Regions from separate parts of the Vibrio porteresiae DSM 19223 genome, predicted to be linked through region 2. Evidence: predicted binding sites of a transcription regulator. Region 2 holds the regulator's gene; the other holds the start of a gene.

Region 1 (8,174 bases), 650 kb from region 2:
CCTTCAAGGCCGGGAGATGAGTTGACTTCCATGACAAGTGGACCACGTTCTGAGCGCAGTAAATCGACGCCCGCGACATTCAGTCCCATTGCTTTAGCTGCTTCGATAGCGGTTTTACGTTCTTGAGGGGTGATTTTCACCAATGAAGCCGTACCACCTCTATGAAGATTAGAACGGAATTCACCTTCTGCACCCTGACGTTTCATCGCCGCGATCACTTTATCACCAATCACAAAGCAGCGAATATCCGCGCCGCCTGCTTCTTTGATGTACTCTTGTACCATGATATTGGCTTTTAAACCCATAAAAGCTTCAATCACGCTTTCTGCAGCTGTACGTGTTTCTGCTAGAACCACCCCAATACCTTGAGTGCCTTCAAGCAGTTTGATTACAACCGGTGCACCACCAACCATATCCAGAAGATCTTTAACATCATCTGGTTTGCTGGCAAAGCCAGTGATCGGCATACCGATCCCTTTGCGTGATAGTAGCTGCATTGAGCGTAACTTATCACGAGAGCGGCTAATTGCAACGGACTCATTCACTGGGTAGACGCCCATCATTTCAAATTGGCGTAAAACCGCAGTGCCATAGAAAGTCACTGAGGCACCAATGCGTGGAATGACCGCATCAAAACCAGTCAGTTCTTCACCTTTAAAGTGAATTTGTGGCTGATCCGAATTGATATTCATATAACAGCGTAGTGCATCAATAACTTTGACTTCGTGACCACGCTGTTTGCAAGCATCTATCAGGCGTTGGGTCGAATAGAGCGAGCCGTTGCGCGACAGAATACCAATTTTCATTCTTCAGTTTCCTCAAATGGGATTAAAAACGATTCAACAGGATCAACAACGATGCGTTGGTGCATAGCCGTACGGCCAAGCAGCATACGAAATGCCATGTTTTCTCTGTTAGTTAGTGTAATTTCAGCTGGCCAACTTTGGCCACCTAAGCAAATGTCTGTACGAATCACGTAACGCTTCTCTTCATGACCACCGGAATCACGAACGATGCGTTCATCAACGATGGGCGCTTCGCATTCGGCAATCTGATCTTCGTTACGTTGTTTTGGGTGGATCCAAAAGCGCACCCAAGGCGCACCGTCACGCTCAAACGTTTCTAAACGGAAGGCGTGTAAACAGGAGGTTCGTGCACCTGTGTCGATTTTGGCTTTAATCTTATTAATGCCTAAGCCAGGAAGGCTGAGGGTCTCTCGCCATCCGACAATCATTTTTTCTTTCATCATAATGTCTTTCGTTGGAGAGTTTGAAATTCATCTTTGGACCAGCGATCTTGGTTTCGCTGTCAGGAGCGGCATTTGTGGACGAAATCTGTCCTAAGCCTTGAGGGGGCGAACTCTAGCAGCTGACTCTTTGCTGTTGCCAATGAAAAATATCATTCGTATCGACAAATTTAATTAATCATTCTCAAAGCTTTTCAGGATAAATCTGAACGCAAATCACAGCTTATTGCGTTTGTGTGACCACCTAATGACACTGTCGACCCGACAGAGACAAAAAAGCCGAATCCAAGGATTCGGCTTTTAAGGTTAGGCTTTTGTTGGAATATTTTCTAGCAAACAAAGCATTTGTTGCCAGAATAATTCCACGGTATCAATTTTGACTTTCTCATCAGGAGAGTGTGGGAACTTGATGGTTGGGCCAAAAGAGATCATATCCATGTTTGGATAAGGTTTTTTGAACAGACCACATTCAAGGCCAGCGTGAATCACCATGATGTTTGGCTTGTGACCATAGATGCCTTCATACATGTCACGGAAGATGTGCATGATGGCTGAGTCTGCATCCGGTTTCCAGCCTGGGTAAGCGTTAGCAAAACGAATGCTTGCGCCAGCCAGTTGAGCAACCGAGGTCAACATACCTTCAATTTGTTCACGGCCTGAGTCGATCAATGAACGAATCAAACAAAGTACCGTCACTTTATCTGCTTTGGTAGTCACCACGCCCACGTTCAATGAGGTTTCAACCACACCTTCAATTTCATCACTCATGCGCATCACGCCGTTTGGACAAGCGTTTAGACCAGCGATAAAGGTCTGCTGTGATGCAGCAGAGAATACGTCGAATGACCCCGTCACTTCTTCATTAAACGTAACGATGTTGGTTTCGATTTTATTTAGCTCTTCTTTAATTAGAGCAGTAAAGGCGCTAAATGCTTGCTCAAGAGCGGATTGATTTTGTTCTGCAACAGCAACAGTCACGAAGCCTTCACGTGGAATCGCATTACGTAGGCTACCGCCACGAAAATCGATAAGACGCAGATCCAAACCTTGAGTATGATCCGCTAGGAAACGGCCCAGTAGTTTGTTGGCATTAGCACGACCTGTATGAATGTCTGCACCTGAGTGGCCGCCTTTTAATCCTTTTAGAATCAATTTACGAACCACGAAACCTGCAGGTAGCGCTTCACGTTGAATTGGGAAAGTGAATGCGCCGTCTACACCACCAGCACAGCCCATGTACACTTCGCCTTCGGTTTCAGAATCGGTGTTAAGTAGGATGTCACCTTCTAACCAACCTTCTTTCAAACCAAATGCGCCAGTCATACCCGCTTCTTCATCGATCGTCAGTAGCACTTCTAGTGGACCGTGTTTGATCTCTTTAGAGGCCAGAACAGCAAGACAGGTTGCCATACCGATACCGTTATCCGCACCAAGAGTTGTGCCTTTAGCGGTTACCCATTCACCATCAACGTAAGGTTGAATAGGATCTTTGGTAAAGTCGTGATCGGTATCTTCATTTTTCTGAGGCACCATATCAATGTGAGCCTGCAGCACCACACCTTTACGGTTTTCCATTCCTGCCGTGGCAGGTTTTTTGATAATCACGTTGCCTGTTTCATCACGGCGAACATCCAAACCTTCGCTGCTTGCCCAATCAACAATATAACTTGCTAACTGTTCTTCGTGTTTTGAAGGGTGTGGAATTGAACAGATCTTATCAAAGAACTGCCAAACAGGGGCCGGGGACAATAGGCTAATTTCAGAATGGAATTCAGACACGGATAACTCCTAGATGTGTAATCTTTCCTGATGCGACTCGCCGCTTGGTGCGGCATGGGATCAAGAGGGATAAATTTGTTTCACAGCATACCACTCTGATCGTGATGGGAGTAGCGTTTCAACGTGAAAGTGGCGGATCTCACGCTTCTATTTACAAAATTATCTATTAAATCATTGAGATAAAAATGATCGGATCGACATAATATGGGAGGTTTAATTACCTTGTTTCATATGTTTTTTGCGCTCCATGTCCTAAAATCTCCATTAAAATGTAATTTTATTACCAAAAATAATTGAGTTAGATCAATAAAAGAAAGTTTTGTGATTTTTATCACCTTAACTCTTGTAATAAATTTTCTTGGTGGTATATTTATAACCAACTTCGATGTTGAAGTTAAATTGCTCAATGGACGAGTCTTGAAGATCCTTCTTAGGAAGATCAAAAAATCGGTTAGCAGTCAGATTTTTTGCTGGATCTTGAAAGGTTTACCCAGTGGTGTTTGAGTGTCTGACGATAACATCACTGATCATTAGGTGCTGGTTTTGCGACCAAACCTTGTGACTCGAACAGTTTGTTCACCCCTATTATTGGAATTCATTCGTAGTCCGTTTTGGGCTCATCATGATTCACCGCCATCTCACTATGAGGTGGCGTTTTTTTTTGCCTGAAATTTGATTCGGGAGAGGGTGAGTCGAGTGAAAAAATAAAGGCAGTATCAATACTGCCTTTATAGGTTATCTATTCTCTACTCAAGCTGAAGTGAGTTTGATTGGTTATTTAACCAGAGCTTGTAGCTGAGTTTTCACGATGTCCAAACCTTTCACAACCAGTTCAGATTCGATGGTTAGCGGTGGTAGGAAGCGAATAACGTTACCTTTCACACCACAAGAGAGCAGGATAAGACCGTTAGCATTACATTCTTTGACTAACTGTTTGGTCAGTGCAGCTAAAGGTGCGCCTGTTTCTGGATCGTTTAACTCGATAGCGACCATCGCACCCACTTGGCGAATATCACCAATGTGCGGAATGACTTTCTGCATGCTTTCTAGCTGTTCTCTAAAGAGCAGGCCAATGTGTTGTGCACGTTCAACCAGTTTTTCTTCTTTAATGATCTTCAGTACTTCAACTGCTGCGGTACAAGCGATCGCATTACCCGCGTAAGTGCCACCAATACCGCCAGCTTGTGGGTGATCCATGATATCAGCACGACCCACGACACCAGAGATTGGGAAACCACCACCAAGGCCTTTGGCAATCGTGATCAAATCAGGCACTACATCGTAGTATTCACAAGCGAACATGCGACCAGTACGAGCAAAACCGCTTTGGATTTCGTCACAAATCATCACGATACCGTGTTTGTCACAAAGTGCGCGTAGGGCTCTAACCCAAGAGGCTGGCGCTTGATAGAAACCACCTTCACCTTGGATTGGTTCAAAAATGATCGCTGCAATTTGAGTCGGTTCGATGTCACAAGCAAATAGGTCATCAAATGCGGCTAGGCTCTCTTCTTCAGTTACACCGTGGTACGCATTTGGGTAAGGTAGGTGATACACATTATTTGGGAAAGGACCAAATCCTGCTTTATAAGGGTTCACTTTACCGGTTAGACCCATACACATGTTGGTACGACCGTGGAAACCGCCTTTGAAAGCAATAACACCAGGACGACCTGTGAAATGGCGAGCAAATTTAATCGCGTTTTCTACTGCTTCTGAGCCTGTGGTTAAGAAAGCCGCTTTCTTCTCAAAATCACCAGGGGCAACTTCTACTACGCCTTCACCTAATTCAACAAAACTGGTGTAAGGAACCACGGTAGAACAGGTGTGGCTGAAGTTTTCTAGTTGAGCTTTTACCGCTTCAACGATACGTGGATGGCAGTGGCCAGTGTTAACCACAGCAATACCTGCTGAGAAATCGATGTACTCATTGCCTTCGATGTCGGTAATGGTGGCATTTTTAGCTTTTGCTGCATAAACAGGGGCTAGGTTTGCTTCGCCTTTACAGATTACTTTTTCTTTACGGCTTTGCCATTCCTGATTCGTCATGATGTATGTCCTTATAAAAACGAGCTGAGGTATTAAAAACCACCAAAGCAGAGGTATTTAGTATTGAGATATTCGTCGATGCCTTGTTTCGCGCCTTCGCGACCAAAGCCAGATTGTTTCACGCCGCCAAATGGAGCGACTTCGTTAGAAATTAAGCCTTCATTAATCCCAACCATGCCGTACTCCAACGCTTCTGCGACGCGAAAGGCACGGTGAATATTGTTGGTATAGAAGTAGCTAGCCAGACCATAAATAGTGTCGTTGGCTTTCTTGATGAGATCGGCTTCGTCACTAAAACGCAGCACTGGAGCGATTGGGCCAAAGATTTCGGTTTGGACAATGTCCATCTCTTGCGTTACGTCCGTTAATACGGTGGGTTCAACAAAGAGACCGTCTAAATCGCGACCACCAAATGCAACCTTGGCACCTTGTGCTTTGGCGGTTGCGATGTAACCCATCACGCTCTCTTTGGCACGAGCATCAATCAATGGTCCAACTGTGACGCCTTGCTCTAAGCCATTACCCACTTTGAGTTTGGCTACTTCAGCAATGAACTTGTCGACAAATTGGTCGTAAACCGCATCATGGATATAAAAGCGGTTAGCACACACACAGGTTTGGCCTGCATTACGGTATTTACTTGCAATCGCACCTGTCACCGCTGCATCAATATCGGCATCATCAAATACGATAAATGGCGCATTGCCACCCAATTCCATTGAAGTGCGTTTTACCGTGTCGGCACATTGGGCAATCAATACGCTGCCAACTTGCGTTGAACCTGTAAAAGAGAGCTTTTTAATGTCTTGGTGATGACTCAATACATCGCCTATTGCCACGGAAGAGTGGTGGTTGACGATGATCAGCAAATCACGAGGTAAGCCTGCTTGATAAGCCAGCTCTGCTGTAGCGTAGGCGCACAGTGGCGTTTGGTTAGCTGGCTTAACAATGAAGCTGCATCCTGCTGCTAATGCTGGAGCAGCCTTACGTGTGATCATCGCGATTGGAAAGTTCCAAGGGGTGATAGCAGCTGCTACACCAACAGGTTGTTTAATGGTTAGTAGGCGCTTACTGCTGGCTGGTGTTGGAATGGAGTCGCCGTAAGCACGTTTACCTTCTTCGGCAAACCATTGTACAAATGAGGCGCCATACATCACTTCCCCTTTAGCTTCCGCTAACGGCTTTCCTTGTTCCAAAGTCATGATACGCGCTAGGTCATCGGCATTGGCTAACATCAAGTCATACCAACGTTTTAGTATGGTCGCGCGCTCTGCTGCCGTTTTTTCCTGCCATGTTTTTTGGGCGGTTTTTGAACGCTCAATCAATTGATTAAGAGTGGCCGTATCCGTTGAAGGAATGTACGCCAAAATCTCTTGGGTGGCAGGGTTAAGTACGGCAATCGCATCATCACTTGCGGTGCAAGTGGCTGCGAGCAGTGTCTTATTGGCAATCTGATCCATGATTTGTCTCTAGGTTAGCTTTGATGAAGTTATGTTAGCGACAAAAAAGCAGGAGACTTAGTACCAGTTAGTAGAAAACGTTAGTACCAGATAAAGCGATAGGAGAGGGTGAAAAAACATACAAACGCCTCACTTTGACAATTCCAGCATAAAGAGTCAGAAATCAATCTTGAACAATTGGTCAGGAGTTGTTTGTCTCGGCATCTGATTTTTTTGCGGAACTAAGATCCTAATTCTTATGCAGAACGAGCGGATTGTTTGCATCATTTTCGGCGAAAAGTGTGATGAGTAACGAATTCCATCTGGAATTTGTTATTTTATGACTTTATAATCTGCGCCCAATCGATTACGCAACCGTTTACTAATTTCACTTTATAGGAATCGAACGAACATGCTGGAAAAACTCTTTAAACTCGGTGAACACGGTACTTCCGTACGCACTGAGGTCATTGCAGGGTTAACAACCTTCCTGACAATGGCTTACATCATTTTTGTGAACCCAGCGATTTTATCTGAAACAGGGATGGATCGTGGAGCAGTATTTGTAGCTACCTGTCTAGCTGCAGCGGCGGGTTGTTTTATTATGGGCTTTATCGCTAACTACCCAATCGCATTAGCGCCAGGTATGGGCTTAAACGCCTTCTTTACCTTTGCTGTTGTGAAAGGTATGCATTACTCATGGGAAGTAGCGCTAGCGGCAGTATTCTGTTCTGGTGTGCTGTTTATTCTGCTTAGCCTGTTCAAAATTCGTGAGTGGATCATTAACTCCATTCCAATGTCTTTGCGTACTGGTATTTCTGCTGGTATCGGTCTGTTCTTGGCATTTATCGCGCTACAAAGTGCGGGTATCATCGTTGATAACCCAGCAACTTTGATTTCATTAGGTGACATCACTTCAATGAAATGCCTTTTAGCTGCAGCAGGCTTCTTTATCACTGTGGGTCTGGTTTACCGTAATGTTACTGGCGCTGTAATGATTTCAATCTTAATCGTTACTGTTCTAGGTATTATCTTTGGTGATGTTCAATACCACGGTATCTTCTCTGCGCCACCAAGCATTGCCCCAACTTTCCTTCAATTGGATTTCGCTGGTGTATTCCAAGTAGGCATGATCTCTGTTGTCTTTGCGTTCCTATTCGTTGATATCTTTGATACTGCAGGTACGTTGATGGGCGTTGCTACTAAAGCTGGTCTTATCGGTGAAGATGGTAAATTACCTCGTTTGAACCGTGCACTGCTTGCTGACTCAACAGCAACTTCAATTGGTGCTCTATTTGGTACATCAAACACTACCTCATTCGTTGAAAGTACTGCGGGTGTTGCGGCTGGCGGTCGTACTGGTTTAACTGCAGTTGTTGTTGGCATTTTATTCCTGCTTGCATTATTCTTCTCACCAGTTGCAGGAATGATCCCTGCTTATGCAACAGCTGGTGCGCTGCTGTATGTATCTGTACTTATGCTTTCTGGTCTGGCTAACGTTGATTGGCACGACCTAACAGAAGCGGCACCTGCTGCCGTTACATGTATCATGATGCCAATGACTTACTCAATTGCAGAAGGCATTTCATTTGGTTTCATTTCCTACGCTATTATCAAATTGCTAAGTGGCAAAGCTCGTGACGTGTCTGTTAGTGTTTGGT
Region 2 (8,174 bases):
ACTCAGGGAAAAGCGGGTTGGCAATTGCTTTGGCCAGATTGACTGGCATAAATTCATTAATATCGGTCGATGACATTTGCTTGTACCTTTGCCCCAAATTCATTGATCGCTTTCCAGTCTGGCTGGATGGCTTGATAGTCAGATTCTGAATAGCCCAGGCGTACCGCCTGATCAACAACAATTCGGGCTAAATCAAAATGATGAGTGCGTGGATGTTCGGCGAGGTAATCGCGCAGCACCAAGCCTAAGTCGATAGGTTGATTGTGCTGTTTGTATTGCTGCAGCATGTCACCTACTCGTTCGGCTAACTCATCATGTATGCGTTCAAATTCTTGATATTCGACTTCATCTGGTACAGAACCTGTCACTTCCTCATCGCGCAGAATCAAGGCTTCATCACGCAGGTCACGAAGACGCTCTGCATCGGCATAAGTGAGGTACCAAGGATGGTCAAAGAAATCGTGGACAGATTGTCGTAACCGTTGGCTAAAGGCGCGGTTTTTATCCATATCAATCGCAGTACGGATAAACTTGTGCACATGGCGGTCGTAACCGATCCAAAGATCGATCGTCTGCTGCCCCCAGCTTACGATACGGTCCAATTTCATTTGCAAACCAAATAAGGTTTCCGCGATGAATTCAAGTTCATCATCACCGTAAACGGTCTCTTGAATATCAAGGATTTGGGTTTGCAATTCGTCCCCTGCTGCTTGCAAAGTATCTTGCAACTCTTTTAGGGTATTGGACGTTTCAGAGAGAAGCTCCTCACAACTACTGATGGCATCACGCCAATCTTGATTCAGTAGTTTTGCGATTTGCTCTTTCACCGCGTGCTGCTGTTCATCCATCACGCGCTGGTTTAAATCGATTTGGTCAAAGATCTCGCCAACCGAGTACTTAAGCACACCGTAGACATTCTTACGCCATTCATTCGGGGTGCCACTCTGCTTCGCCGCATTGACTGCTTTCGCCATTTCATCAGCGACCATCGACAGCTGAATCGACAGCTTCAGTTTTGAAAACTGTCTGTGGCGCACGTAGTAATCGGTGATGCCAATCGCCAAAGGAGAGAGACGATAAATGCTGGCGCCCTCCGTGACTTCGCTTGTAAAGCGGCGAATCAATCTTTGACTGACTAGTTCATTGATCGCGTTATTAGCGCGAAATGCCGATGCTTCGCCAGTGTTATCAAACATCTTTGTGACTATTTTAAATGCATCGTGCAACTCACCTTCCCCTAACTCTTCGTCAAAACGTTCACTACTCAGTACGGAGATTGCGATTAAATACGCCAGACGTTCAGAAGTTAAGTTCAGTGAGAAATCATGCTGTTTTACCCAGCCAACCAATTCATCGATTGGCTGTTTTTCAGCAGTATGAGTCAACTCACTCATTCGTTTTCCTGTTTTTATTGCTTCTTAGCCCACACATGGATGTATCGGCCTAATGAGAGGTAAGGTTCTTGGCGGCAAAATTTCCGCTCTAAAGCCAATACATCGTCATGGTTGAATTCGCCCATGTTCGTCATGTTACCAATGTAATCACTAAAACAACGAATTCCGGATCGGCCACAAATTTCATATCCAGCCTCTTCTATCCAAGAATAGACCGATTCTGGAACCAAGCCTTTTTGTGGCTGTAATTTAAATCGTTTTTTGTGCGGCATCCCGTTGAGAATATGAGGGATATTTCCACACACGGCATTTTTGTAAACCAAACCGTGATAGTTATAGAACATTATCGATACCATGCCACCCGGTTTGACTTGATTGAGCAAATTTTCCAGCGCAGCTCTAGGTTCTTCCAACCACTCCATCACGGCATGAAACAGCAAAATATCGACTGGTTCACTTAAGTGGTTTTGAATCTCTTGGACCGGAGCATGGACCAGCCGATACTGCTCAAGCAGGCCGTTTTTTTCAATATCCAACTCGGCCAAACGCAACATTTCAGAAGAGAGATCACACAACGTCACCTTATGCCCCAATTTGGCTATTTTTTGCGACATCTGTGCTAAACCGCCACCAGCATCTAAAATATGCAAAGGCTTGTCAGCGGTAGCAAAATGAGTTAACAATTGCTCTATGTCTTCCCAAACAATGACTTGGCGAATTTCACCTTTGTCTGAGCCATAGATGTTTTTTGCAAATTTGTGGGCAATATCGTCGAAATTGCGATCTTTAGTCACGGCAGCTTGAGTTATGATAACGAAACGTACCGCTATTCTGTCATAGGAATGGCAGGAATAAAGAGGGTTTCGTTGTTTTTACTCTCAAGTGCTGTTTTTTCGGGCTATTTTGTATATGTTTGAGCTGAAAAAAATCATTTCTTCCCTATTTATGCCTATGCCAGCACTGCTGATCATCGGATTTATAGGTTTATCACTGATCATGTTTACTTCAAAACGTAAGAGTGGCTGCTTTATTGTGCTCTTCTCGTTATGTGGACTGTTCTTGATTTCGTTTCAACCTGTTTCATCCCGGTTATTGATGCCACTTGAGCGTCAATACACGGTGTTTTTACCCACCGATCAATCCATTGACTATGTCATGGTGCTTGGCAGTGGTCATGTCGTTGACGACCAAATACCGCCGACCTCAGAATTGAGCCGTACTGCGTTAGTTCGCCTGACCGAAGGTATTCGAATTATGCGGATGTACCCTGGTTCAAAATTGATCTTATCCGGTTACGCGGGGGGGAGTGAGTTTAGTCATGCGCGTATGCTTGCCCAGGTCGCTTTAGCGCTTGGTGTGCCCAAATCAGAAATCATTTTGCTGGAAACAGCGAAAGACACCTGGGAAGAAGCGCGTCAAGCAGCAGCCTTTGTGCAACAGAAAAAGCTAGTGCTAGTTACGTCTGCCTCGCACATGGAGCGAGCGTTATACGAATTTCGTTCTGCCGGGTTAGCGCCAATTCCGGCTCCAACCAACTATTTAGCGCAAAAGAACATTTATCAGCCTTGGGAAAAATACGCACCCAAAGCACGTTATTTAGAGCAAACCGAGCGCTATTGGCACGAGACTATGGGGCATATTTGGCAAGTACTGCGCGACTGGGTAACCGGCTACGAAGCATCACATGCAGACAGCAGCGTAGCACCAGCGACTCAACCGCAGAAATAATCGCTGTAGATTCAATAAGAACAGATTAAATAAGAACCAAAAAAACGCCAGCACAGAGTGCTGGCGTTTTTTATTTAGAGATCCGTATCAGTCTGCTAGCTGCCTGCAAACATATACCCTTCCCCATGCACGGTCACAATAATTTGTGGTGTTTTAGGGTCTAGCTCCATTTTCGAACGCAAGCGGCGAATAAGTACATCAATAGTACGATCATTAGGTGCATCAACACGATGGCTGATCATATCGAGAATTGCTTCGCGGCTGAGAACTTGGTGTGGATTAGAGGTTAATGCTACGAGCAACTCATATTCTGCTTTGGTTAATTTTATCGGTTCGCCATTTTGACTTAGCGCACGACGCTGAATATCAAACGCCCATTCACCAAAATGAATAAGCTGACTACCGGAAATATTTTCTAGAGTACCTGTTCTCGAATTGGAAACTCGCCAGGTTAAATTCTTCACTCTCGCTAATATTTCTCTTAACTCAAAAGGTCGCGCGATATAATCGTCTGCGCCCATTTCTAGACCAATAATTCGGTCGATACTGTCTTCACGACCATTAATGAGAATAATCCCGACATCTGAATGGCTACGCAATTCACGGGTCAGCATCAGGCTGTCATCAAATTGAAGGTTAGTTTCCATCAGAACCAAATCGATAGCGTGTTGGCGTAATACCTCACGCATCTCTGCCCCCGTATCGGCAACAGAAATCTGGTATCCCTCTCGTTTGAAATAATCGACCAATGTGACACGGGTGTCTCTGTCGCTCTCTACGACTAATAAGTGATAACTCATAGACGTCACTTTATTCCGCTAAATTTAATCCCTATTCATTCTATTCATAGACGGTAACAATTCTAGAGTACGAACTTAAAACCTGATGCTTTATTGATTCAAAACAAGCTTAGATAACATTTTGCTTTGTTTGAACAATCGAAATAAAAGCACTTTATTTTCATTTCTCAAATATGTAAAAATTTGTCTTCTTTTTTGTCACATTGTTACTCATTTACGGGCGACAAATGAAAATAATATTCATATCTATTAGTGCATTTGGTTATAAATTTAATGGTTTTTATTAATATCAACAAATAACTTAAAGGCGATGATGGTTTGTTGTGGACAGTTAAGAAGACAATAAAAAGCCGACTGAAATACCGCTATGCATTCACTCGCATTTCAAGATGAATGAGTCACTTTACAGCTCATTTTGCACTTGATCTTAGGTCGAAGCTTGCACCAGCTTGGTAACAAAATAGTAAAGCGATTGATATCAAACAAAGATGAATTTTTCATTGCGAGTGGTTCAATACCAGTCTAAAATCTTTGACGCAAACGATAATCTATAGAAATTTTACTTAAACCGCTGTTTTGAAGCGGTTTTTGTGTTTTTACTACTTTTAAGCTTCACTTACATATCGAATCAACACCTGTTGAAGTGGTCAATCACTGTAAATCTTTGTCCTAGTCAGCAGATATCGATGGGAAAAACCAATGGCGACTATAAAAGATGTTGCGCGCATTGCAGGCGTGTCAACCACCACTGTATCACACGTGATTAACAAAACACGTTTTGTAGCCGAAGCAACACAAGCGAAAGTGTTGGCAGCGGTAAAAGAGCTAAACTACGCACCGAGCGCGGTTGCTCGCAGCCTAAAATGCAACACCACACGGACTATTGGTATGTTGGTGACTCAATCAACCAACCAATTTTTCTCTGAAGTCATTGATGGGGTTGAGAGCTACTGTTACCGCCAAGGCTATACACTGATTTTGTGTAATACCGGCGGCATTTATGAAAAACAACGCGACTATGTACGCATGCTTGCTGAAAAGCGTGTCGATGGCATTTTGGTGATGTGCTCAGATATGACTCCTGAGCTAATGGAAATGCTTGAAGGCCATTCTGACATTCCAAAAGTGATCATGGATTGGGGTCTTGAAGATTCGCAAGCCGACACCATTATGGATAACTCTGAAGAAGGCGGTTACATCGCAACGAAACATCTTATCGATAACGGACACAAAGACATTGCTTGTTTGAGCGGTCATTTTTCTAAAATGGCTTGTAAGGAACGCATCATTGGTTTTCGCCGTGCGATGGCCGAAGCTAATCTTCCAGTGAACGAAGATTGGATTCTAGAAGGCAACTTCGAATGTGACACTGCGGTACTTGCAGCAGACAAAATTATTGCGATGGATCACAAACCGACCGCAGTGTTCTGTTTTAACGACACGATGGCGTTGGGTTTAATGAGCCGTTTACAGCAAAAAGGCGTGAAAGTACCCGATGATATTTCTGTCGTAGGTTACGATAACATCGAGCTTTCTGAGTACTTTTCACCACCGCTAACGACGATTCACCAACCCAAACGTCGTGTTGGTAAGAACGCCTTTGAGATCCTATTGGAACGGATCAAAAACAAAGCCCATGATCGTCGCGTTTTTGAGATGCATCCTGAGCTCGTCGCACGAAATACTGTAAAAAAACTTTAAAATCTTAATGTTACATGTTTTCTCACTTTTGATATAAAATCTTATTGATGAAAATGTCGCTTATTAAAGATACAGCGATTTTTTGGACGAATATCACATTAGGCAAAATATTTTGTGATTTATGTTCAAGTTTAAGATTACTCTAGTGAACGAAATGTCACGTACAGGGCAAACCATCTGAAAAGGTGGGACGCAAAGCCTCCGGCCTAAACCCTTAGATGGTATTTTCCGGCTCTGGGTAGGTAGCGGGGTTACCGATGGCAAAAATGCATTTAAGACGTTAACTTCTTACTGACACAATCTTTGCATTCTTTTGCTACATTCTCGGACCTGATTTTGGTGGCGTATTGTTAATACACCGAGACTAAAGGCATGGATAAACCAATATTAAAAGACTCAATGCGTCTGTTTGAAAACTTAGGACGCGTAAAATCTCGTTCAATGTTTGGCGGATTTGGAATTTTCGTTGATGACACAATGTTTGCATTGGTGGTTAACGACAAACTTCACATTCGTGCAGATGACAATTGTTCCGAGAAATACAAGCAGCAAGGCTTAGAACCTTACGTTTATAAAAAACGTGGCTTCCCAGTGGTTACTAAATACTTCGCTCTTCCTGAAAATTTCTGGGATGCCCCAGAAAAAATCTTGAAAGAAGCGAAAGATGCTTTGGTTGTTGCTAAGCAAGAGCGTGAAACTCAAGCTCAAGCAAAACCTAACCGTCTTAAAGATCTGCCTAACTTACGTCTGGCAACAGAACGTATGTTACGTAAAGCAGGTATCGAGTCGGTTGAAGAGCTGCACGAGAAAGGCTCTGTAGAAGCGTATAAAGCGATTCAACAGACTCATTCAAGTGATGTAAGCATTGAACTTCTGTGGGCTCTTGAGGGCGCTATTGAAGGGAAACACTGGTCAGTTATTCCGCAAAATCGTCGTGATGAACTGATGCAGCGCTTGTAAAAGATTGGCAAGTAAGAGTAACGAAGGCACTCACCTAGGTGGGTGCTTTTTTTTATGTAAAATCCCTGAATAAATGGGAATTATTTCGTCCATTTAGGGGACGCCATCAGTCCCCAACCACATTGCTTGTAGCCTTAGTGATAAATCACGTTACACTAACTGTGCCCCAAAGTCCGAGACATAGTAAAAACTGTACTGAGTGCCCAACTCTCCGTAAAGAAGGCGGAATCAAGTGTTGGCACACACTGACCATTTCAACCTCAATATGTTAGTCATCTTTTTGAAAATGGAGAGACAGTAATAAAGGTAGTGATATAGTTCTTAGTTATGTAGTTTTGATTCTCATGTGTGATGAGCTAGCCTGATTCAAGCTCATCACACATTCTGCTACTGCAAGCAGTATCGTGTATGAGAAAAGAAAGGTACGGCGTACGCTTATATAAGCCAACGCTGCAGTAAGATGTTGACTTATTGATAAAGACTACCCTGCAACATTCATCGCACCTTTCATAAATCATAGTGCCCAGCCCAGCTCGCCACAACTTATTACGATCGAGGCGAAAAGCGACGAATAAAATGAATCGAGTGATGATTAAAACGTTCTGCTTGTTCGATATTGCACACATGCCCACAATCGCTCAGTTCAATCAGCTCGCTTTGTCGATGAACAGTGACCAATTCACGTACCTGCGATAAAAACAGATAATCTCTATCCCCCATTAAGTATAGCGTTGGGATAGCCTCATCTTTCTCACGAAAATAGCGCATAAACGGATTCACCTCAGCAGTGAGACGATACCAACGCTTAAACTCTTTTTGACACAGTTTTTTTGCTTCCCGGATAAACAATAGGCGAGATTCACGCTGTGCACGACTTGGCATCACAATGTAGGCAAACAGACGATAGAGCCACATGTAAGGGATGATATGCTTTGACCAGCGCCCTATACTCACCAAGAGTTGCGAACGAAAGTCAAAACGAATGACCGCGCCTCCTAGCACCATGGATTGAACTTGGTCTGGAGCAAGTTCAGAGATTTTGCGCACAATGATGGTCCCCAAAGACATGGCAACAAAGTGTGCTTTGGCTATCTCACAATGACGCAAAACATTGAGCACATCTTGCGCTATGGCGTCAAAGGTATAAGGGTGTGTCATCCACTCACGCACCCATTGGCTCGATTGTCCATGGCCACGTAGGTCAATGAGCAGCAAATTAAAATGGCGTTTATAGGCCTTAATCTGTTTAAACCACAAAGATGAGCTGCCACCAGCGCCATGCACAAAAACCACCCACTGTGAACTCGTAGGATGAGAATAGATCTTATGATAAAGGAGGTTAGATACCATGCAGAGCTCAGTCTGTTATTAAAACCGCGCTAGACTACCATAAACCTCAGTGATACCAAATAGTGATACATTCGCTTTGGGTGCACGTTGCGGCCTGTTTTGTCATCGCCGTGAGATGGTGCATGAATTCGATTAAAGTACTCATAAAAAAGGCGACACAGAGAATCCTTTGTGTCGCCTTTCACAGCCGTAGTGCTAGTTCAACCAAGACAATCGCGTTAAGCAAATACGGCTAAGCGGT

Evidence for each region. The regulator PurR, encoded in region 2, represses purine synthesis genes. The targets are predictions, from matches to a motif close to TNANGNAAACGTTTNCNTNA.
Region 1: a site for PurR is predicted at 6,881-6,900, ahead of OCV11_RS03510 (NCS2 family permease). Genes of this name have one in related genera too.

What each region holds. Positions count from the first base shown of each region.
Region 1 is NZ_AP024895.1:749,056-757,229, forward strand. It holds gene rimK (30S ribosomal protein S6--L-glutamate ligase) at 1-806, opposite strand, end outside; gene OCV11_RS03490 (ATP-dependent zinc protease family protein) at 803-1,246, opposite strand; gene OCV11_RS03495 (aminoacyl-histidine dipeptidase) at 1,553-3,025, opposite strand; gene gabT (4-aminobutyrate--2-oxoglutarate transaminase) at 3,800-5,074, opposite strand; gene OCV11_RS03505 (NAD-dependent succinate-semialdehyde dehydrogenase) at 5,107-6,534, opposite strand; gene OCV11_RS03510 (NCS2 family permease) at 6,926-8,174, shown strand, end outside.
Region 2 is NZ_AP024895.1:1,402,535-1,410,708, reverse strand. It holds gene mukE (chromosome partition protein MukE) at 1-76, opposite strand, end outside; gene mukF (chromosome partition protein MukF) at 57-1,394, opposite strand; gene cmoM (tRNA uridine 5-oxyacetic acid(34) methyltransferase CmoM) at 1,409-2,188, opposite strand; gene elyC (envelope biogenesis factor ElyC) at 2,277-3,122, shown strand; gene torR (two-component system response regulator TorR) at 3,218-3,922, opposite strand; gene purR (HTH-type transcriptional repressor PurR) at 4,622-5,623, shown strand; cyclic di-GMP riboswitch class I at 5,781-5,882, shown strand; gene OCV11_RS06495 (TfoX/Sxy family DNA transformation protein) at 5,996-6,583, shown strand; gene OCV11_RS06490 (alpha/beta fold hydrolase) at 7,130-7,933, opposite strand; gene glgA (glycogen synthase GlgA) at 8,152-8,174, opposite strand, start outside.